DNA from 3 places in the Streptomyces sp. KR80 genome. Region 2 is predicted to be linked to each of the others. Evidence: predicted binding sites of a transcription regulator. Region 2 holds the regulator's gene; each other region holds the start of a gene.
What was found. Region 2 encodes HrcA, which represses chaperone genes, less so after heat shock. Its sites were predicted from a motif close to TTNGCACTCNGNNNNNCNGAGTGCNAA; they were not measured.
Positions count from the first base shown of each region.

Region 1: the regulator HrcA is predicted to act here: its motif matches at 1,076-1,102, upstream of groES (co-chaperone GroES).
Region 3: the regulator HrcA is predicted to act here: its motif matches at 1,027-1,053, upstream of groL (chaperonin GroEL).

Region 1 covers NZ_JBQQCD010000007.1:70,988-73,252, reverse strand. Annotated here, with positions in the region: gene groL (chaperonin GroEL) at 1-492, opposite strand, end outside; gene groES (co-chaperone GroES) at 619-927, opposite strand; gene ACTWQI_RS12960 (hypothetical protein) at 1,354-1,581, opposite strand; gene ACTWQI_RS12955 (dihydrofolate reductase family protein) at 1,958-2,265, opposite strand, start outside.
Region 2 covers NZ_JBQQCD010000001.1:540,761-543,025, forward strand. Annotated here, with positions in the region: gene dnaJ (molecular chaperone DnaJ) at 1-701, opposite strand, end outside; gene hrcA (heat-inducible transcriptional repressor HrcA) at 702-1,718, opposite strand; gene ACTWQI_RS02465 (MBL fold metallo-hydrolase) at 1,888-2,265, shown strand, end outside.
Region 3 covers NZ_JBQQCD010000015.1:117,281-119,545, forward strand. Annotated here, with positions in the region: gene ACTWQI_RS21140 (ubiquitin-like small modifier protein 1) at 1-100, shown strand, start outside; gene ACTWQI_RS21145 (cold-shock protein) at 545-748, shown strand; gene groL (chaperonin GroEL) at 1,238-2,265, shown strand, end outside.

The DNA.
Region 1 (2,265 bases), on a different contig from region 2:
CATCGCCTCGGCGATCAGCTCGCCGACCTGCTTGTCCTGGGCGGACAGCGCGGCCACGGCGGCGATGTCGGACTTCTCGTTGATCGGCCGGGCGACCGCGAGCAGTTCCTCGGACACGGCCGCGACCGCGGCGTCGATGCCCTTCTTCAGGGCGGCCGGGGAGGCGCCGGCGGCGACGTTGCGCAGCCCCTCGCGGACCAGGGCCTGGGCCAGCACGGTCGCGGTGGTGGTGCCGTCACCCGCGATGTCGTTGGTCTTGGTCGCCACCTCCTTGACGAGCTGGGCGCCCAGGTTCTCGTACGGGTCCTCGACATCGATCTCACGGGCGATGGTCACGCCGTCGTTGGTGATGGTCGGGGCACCGAACTTCTTGTCGATGACGACGTTGCGGCCCTTGGGGCCGATCGTCACCTTGACGGTGTCGGCGAGCTTGTTGACGCCGCGCTCGAGGGCGCGACGGGCGTCCTCGTCGAACTTCAGGATCTTCGCCATGGCTTGCGTCTGTCCTCTCAACGAACTGCGCCCCGGACGCCCGGTTGTTGGGACACGGGAGCCGGGGCGCAGATCAAAAACGTGGGTGAAGCGTTGATCCGGGGAGCAAGTCCCCAGACCCCCGAATTACTTCTCGACGATCGCGAGGACGTCGCGAGCCGAGAGGACGAGGTACTCCTCGCCGCTGTACTTCACCTCGGTGCCGCCGTACTTGCTGTAGAGCACGACATCGCCGACCTTGACGTCGAGCGGAATGCGGTTGCCCTCCTCGAAGCGGCCGGGGCCCACGGCCAGGACGACGCCCTCCTGGGGCTTCTCCTTGGCGGTGTCCGGGATGACCAGGCCCGAGGCCGTGGTCTGCTCGGCGTCCAGCGGCTGGACCACAATGCGGTCCTCGAGCGGCTTGATGGCAACCTTGGTGCTGGCGGTCGTCACGATCCGACCTCCCCCTTCGGAGATCTCACGGGGTTGACTGTCTGAGGTGGCGACCTGGTAGATCCGTCGTCGCGGGTGCCGGATCTGCCCGTCGCTGAGTGGTTGGCACTCCCTGGTGGAGAGTGCCAACGCCGAGACTATGACGGCGTTAGCACTCAGTCAACTAGAGTGCCAACGGGCTGCCCGCGCGCCGCGCGGCCCGCGGGGTTGTTCGTATGTCGTTCGACCCTGGGTCACGGATGGTCCTCCAGCCGGGCCGGCGCGAGGCCCTGCACCGTCAGCGTGCCTGCCGCGTCACGCCCTCGCGTGGGAGTACGACTTCAAGGTCCCGGACTTGACGAAGGAGCGGGAGGGCGACCGGTGATCTCCGAGCAGGCATGGGCCGACGCCCAGACGCTCTGGGACTACCACCAGATGCACCACGCACTAGCCGCCGCGGAAACGCCTGGCTTCCGTCAGCAACTCGTTCACTCCCGCGACTGCGCGTGGACTCGCGTACCTGACCGTGATCTCGTAGCCCTCGTCGTCCACTGACACATCCGTGTCCCAGCCATGTGCCATGCCAATCCTGATCAGCCTCAAGACCTGGTCCTCGTTCGCGTCCTTGAGTCGTATGTGAGCGGTTCCGCTGATCTTTATGTTCACCTCTGTCACGTGAGCCTCCCAACGGGCCCCATACAGCCAGTCTCGGACGCTCTCTGTCCTGCCGCATACAGCGCGTAGAGCACCCAACCACGTACAGCCGGTCACACCCACGCACCCCGGTGATCAGGAGCCAGCCAGGCCCATCACGGCCAGAGACGCATACGGTCGAGGGCCTCGTGGTGCAGTAGCGCGACCTGGGGCGGTCATGCCTCAACCTGCCACAGTCCTACGGGAGGCGCTGGGAGGAATCTGGGAGAAGATCTTCTCCCGGCACCTCCAAGATGCCGCGGTGGACCAACTCATACCAAAGGCCTGACCTGCACGAACACTCCGGAGGTCAGGTCTGGATCTTGCAGCGGAGTTGCCGCGCTGCTCCCGCCGCAAGTCACCGCGCTCTATCCGGTTCGACGGCGTACTGGACGAGCACGAGCCCGGAACCCTCCCAGGTGCGGGTGCCGAGCAGCCGCAGGGAGGCCGGCGGCCGGCTCTCGAAGGCGGGGGTGCCCGCGCCCAGCACGCCGGCGCCGATCATCAGGTGGAGCTCGTCGACGAGGCCGTGGGCCAGCAAGTCGTTCCACAGGGTGTGGCTGCCGAAGACGATGATGTCGCGGCCGGGGCCGCGCTTGAGCTCGGCGATCTGCTTGTGCGCATCGGCGCGGCCGACAATGCGGGTGTCCTGCCACGGCGCCGCCG
Region 2 (2,265 bases):
CCCGCGAGCTGGATGCGCGTGCCGTTGTCGACGCCCGCCGGGATCTTGACGGTCAGCGTGCGCCGCGAGCGTACCCGCCCGTCGCCCGCGCACTCGGGGCACGGAGTCGGCACGACCGTGCCGAAGCCCTGGCACTGCGGGCACGGCCGGGAGGTCATGACCTGGCCCAGGAACGACCGCGTCACCTGTGAGACCTCACCGCGGCCCCGGCACATGTCGCAGGTCTGCGCCGAGGTGCCCGGCGCGGCGCCCTCGCCGCTGCACGTCGTGCAGACGATCGCCGTGTCGACCTGGATGTCCTTCGTCGTACCGAAGGCCGCCTCGTCCAGCTCGATGTCGAGCCGGATCATCGCGTCCTGGCCGCGCCGCGTACGGGACCTCGGTCCGCGCTGCGAGGCGGTGCCGAAGAACGCGTCCATGATGTCGGAGAAGTTGCCGAAGCCGGCGCCGAAGCCGCCCGCGCCGCCACCGCCGGCCGCCGCACCGGCGAGCGGGTCGCCACCGAGGTCGTAGACCTGCTTCTTCTGCGGGTCCGACAGCACCTCGTAGGCGGCGTTGATCTCCTTGAACCGCTCTTGGGTCTTCGGGTCGGGGTTGACGTCCGGGTGCAGTTCGCGGGCGAGGCGACGGAAGGCCTTCTTGATCTCGTCCTGCCCGGCGTCGCGGCGCACGCCGAGGACGGCGTAGTAATCCGTGGCCACTTACGACTCCGCCAGGATTTGTCCGACGTAACGTGCCACTGCGCGTACCGCTCCCATCGTTCCGGGGTAGTCCATGCGGGTCGGTCCGACCACACCGAGTTTGGCGACTGCCTCGTCGCCCGAACCGTAGCCGACCGCGACGACCGATGTGGACGTCAGTCCCTCGTGAGCATTCTCATGCCCGATTCGTACAGTCATGCCCGAGTCCTTGGCTTCCCCGAGCAGTTTGAGGAGCACCACCTGCTCCTCCAAGGCCTCCAGCACCGGCCGGATGGTCAGGGGGAAGTCGTGGGCGAAGCGGGTGAGATTGGCGGTGCCGCCGATCATCAGCCGCTCCTCGGTCTCCTCGACCAGGGTCTCCAGGAGCGTCGCCAGGACCGTGGAGACCGAGCCCCGGTCCTCCGTCTCGAAGGACTCGGGGAGGTCCTGCACCAGCTGCGGCACATCGGCGAACCGCCGCCCCACGACACGGCTGTTGAGCCGCGCCCGGAGGTCGGCGAGCGAGGTCTCGCCGAACGGCGCCGGGCAGTCCACCATGCGCTGCTCGACCCGGCCGGTGTCCGTGATCAGCACCAGCATGATCCGGGCGGGGGCCAGCGACAGCAGCTCGACGTGCCGGATGGTCGACCGCGTCAGCGACGGGTACTGGACGACCGCGACCTGGCGGGTCAGCTGCGCCAGCAGCCGTACCGTACGGCCGACCACGTCGTCCAGGTCGACGGCTCCCTCCAGGAAGTTCTGGATGGCCCGGCGCTCGGGCGGCGACAGGGGCTTGACGCCGGCCAGCTTGTCCACGAAAAGCCGGTAGCCCTTGTCGGTGGGGATGCGGCCCGCGCTGGTGTGCGGCTGGGCGATGAATCCCTCTTCCTCCAGGGCGGCCATGTCGTTACGGACCGTGGCCGGGGAGACGCCGAGGCCGTGCCGCTCCGTGAGCGCCTTGGAACCGACCGGCTCCTCCGTGCCCACGTAGTCCTGGACGATGGCGCGCAGCACCTCGAGTCTTCGTTCGCTGAGCATGCGCACACCTCCAGCTGGTGTTCCCGGACCCCTGCTTGGCACTCGCTGCTGCGGAGTGCCAGCATCCCCGAGCCAGTGTACGGCGGGGTGGTGGTGACCAGGCAAGGGCCGCTTCCGCCCGGCGCCGGAGCGGCGGGCGGGCGTGGTCGGCTGCGACTAGCGTCGTCGTATGGAGCGCACTTGGGAAGAGGCGGGCTGGGAACAGCTCGCACCCGGCGTCGCACGGCGTCGGCTGCCCGGCTGGGACGCGACGGCCGGCCTGGTGCACGGCCCGTCGGCCGTGCTCATGGTGGACGCGGGGGCGACGCTGCACGAGGGCGCGGAGCTGCGCAGACAGGCCGAGGGCGTGCTCGGCCGCGGGGTGACACATCTCGCACTCACGCATCCGCATTTCGACCATGTGCTCGGGGCCGCCGCCTTCGCGGGGGTGGAGGTGTACGCCGCGGTCGGCATGGATCGGATGCTGGGCGGGCGGCGGGGGCGCGACACGCTGCGGGCGGACGCCGTACGCCACGGCATCGCCGGGGACGCCGCGCTCGAGGCGGTC
Region 3 (2,265 bases), on a different contig from region 2:
CTACGTCAATGACGACGACGTGCGCTTCGAGGACGGCCTGCAGACGGCGACACCGGACGGCGCGGGGGTATCGATCATTCCGGCTGTCGCTGGCGGGTAATTCAACAACCTTACGTAATGGGAATGGCCCCCTCCGTGAGAGAAGCGGAGGGGGCCATTCTGTGGGGGTGCCCGCGGTAGAGTTGGTCGATCCTTCACGGATGTCCATGCCGAACGCATATGAGTTCGCGACAACAACGCGACAACCTGTGTTCAAATTGTGTGCGTGATTTGTCGTGTTGGTGAGCTATGCCCGGCCCGACTTGCCCTGAATTCTGGGTTATTCAGCGGAAAATTCCGATCGACCGTGGCCAGAATTCTCGTCCGATTGACCTGTTGCAGACGGCATCGGTGCAGATACATTCAGCCGCGGTCGACGCGTTCCGGCGCACACCCCTGGCGTAATTCCGCCTGCCGCTGGGCAGAGGGGACCTGTCGGGGTGAGTTCTGACCCGGGTCCGCGGAGTGCGGTCCTGTGCAAGGGCCAGTAATAGGGGAGTTAGGGATGGCTCAAGGCACCGTCAAGTGGTTCAACGCGGAGAAGGGGTACGGCTTCATCGCGGTCGACGGTGGTGCGGACGTCTTCGTGCACTACAGCGCGATTCAGATGGACGGCTACCGCACCCTCGAGGAAGGTCAGCGGGTCGAGTTCGAGATCTCGCAGGGCCAGAAGGGGCCGCAGGCGGACATGGTCCGCGTCGCCGGCTGAAGACACGCGCCGACTGACCACAGGCGTTGAGAGGGCCCGCCCCCGAGGGGCGGGCCCTCGGTCATGCCCCAGCCCTTCCCCACCGACCACCACCCTTCATGGATGCCGTTCGGGCGGCTTGCGCCCTCCCGTCACCCGACCACCACCCCTCATCGAGGCCCTTCGGGCCGCCTTGCGCCCTCCCGTCACCCGACCACCACCCCTCATCGAGGCCCTTCGGGCCGCCTTGCGCCCTCACGTCACCTGACCACCACCCCTCACTGACGCCCTTCGGGCGGCTTGCACTCGATGGGGTCGAGTGCTAATCATTGGCGTTAGCACTCTGACGTTGAGAGTGACAGAAGGACCGGGTCGGTGAGGCCCGTAGGCCGGGTGGGGCAAGGAACCACCGGGCGTGCAGGCCGTCCGTCGCGGGCGCCACGCGGTCCGGAGCAATCCACCGCCCCCTGCTTCGGCGGGGGGATCCCCAGTCCGTGGAGGACACTTCACATGGCCAAGATCATCGCGTTCGACGAGGAGGCACGGCGCGGCCTCGAGCGCGGGATGAACCAGCTCGCCGACGCCGTCCGGGTCACCCTGGGTCCCAAGGGCCGCAATGTCGTGCTCGAGAAGAAGTGGGGAGCCCCCACGATCACCAACGATGGTGTGTCCATCGCCAAGGAGATCGAGCTCGAGGACCCGTACGAGAAGATCGGTGCCGAGCTGGTCAAGGAGGTCGCGAAGAAGACGGACGACGTCGCCGGTGACGGCACGACGACCGCGACCGTCCTCGCCCAGGCACTCGTCAAGGAAGGCCTGCGCAACGTAGCCGCGGGCGCCAACCCGATGGCCCTCAAGCGCGGTATCGAGCGGGCCGTCGAGGCCGTCTCCGCCCAGCTGCTCGAGCAGGCCAAGGATGTGGAGACCAAGGAGCAGATCGCTTCCACTGCCTCCATCTCCGCCGCCGACACCCAGATCGGCGAGCTCATCGCCGAGGCGATGGACAAGGTCGGCAAGGAAGGCGTCATCACCGTCGAGGAGTCGCAGACCTTCGGGCTCGAGCTGGAGCTCACCGAGGGCATGCGTTTCGACAAGGGTTACATCTCCGCCTACTTCGCCACCGACATGGAGCGGATGGAGGCGGCGCTCGACGACCCGTACATCCTGATCGTCAACTCGAAGGTCTCCAGCGTGAAGGACCTCCTTCCGCTGCTGGAGAAGGTCATGCAGTCGGGCAAGCCGCTGCTGATCATTGCCGAGGACGTCGAGGGCGAGGCGCTGTCCACCCTGGTCGTCAACAAGATCCGTGGCACCTTCAAGTCCGTCGCCGTCAAGGCCCCGGGCTTCGGTGACCGCCGTAAGGCCATGCTCGGCGACATCGCCATCCTCACCGGTGGCACCGTCATCTCCGAGGAGGTCGGCCTCAAGCTGGAGAACGCCGGCCTCGATCTGCTCGGCCGCGCCCGCAAGATCGTCATCACCAAGGACGAGACGACCATCGTCGACGGCGCCGGCGACAGCGAGCAGGTCCAGGGCCG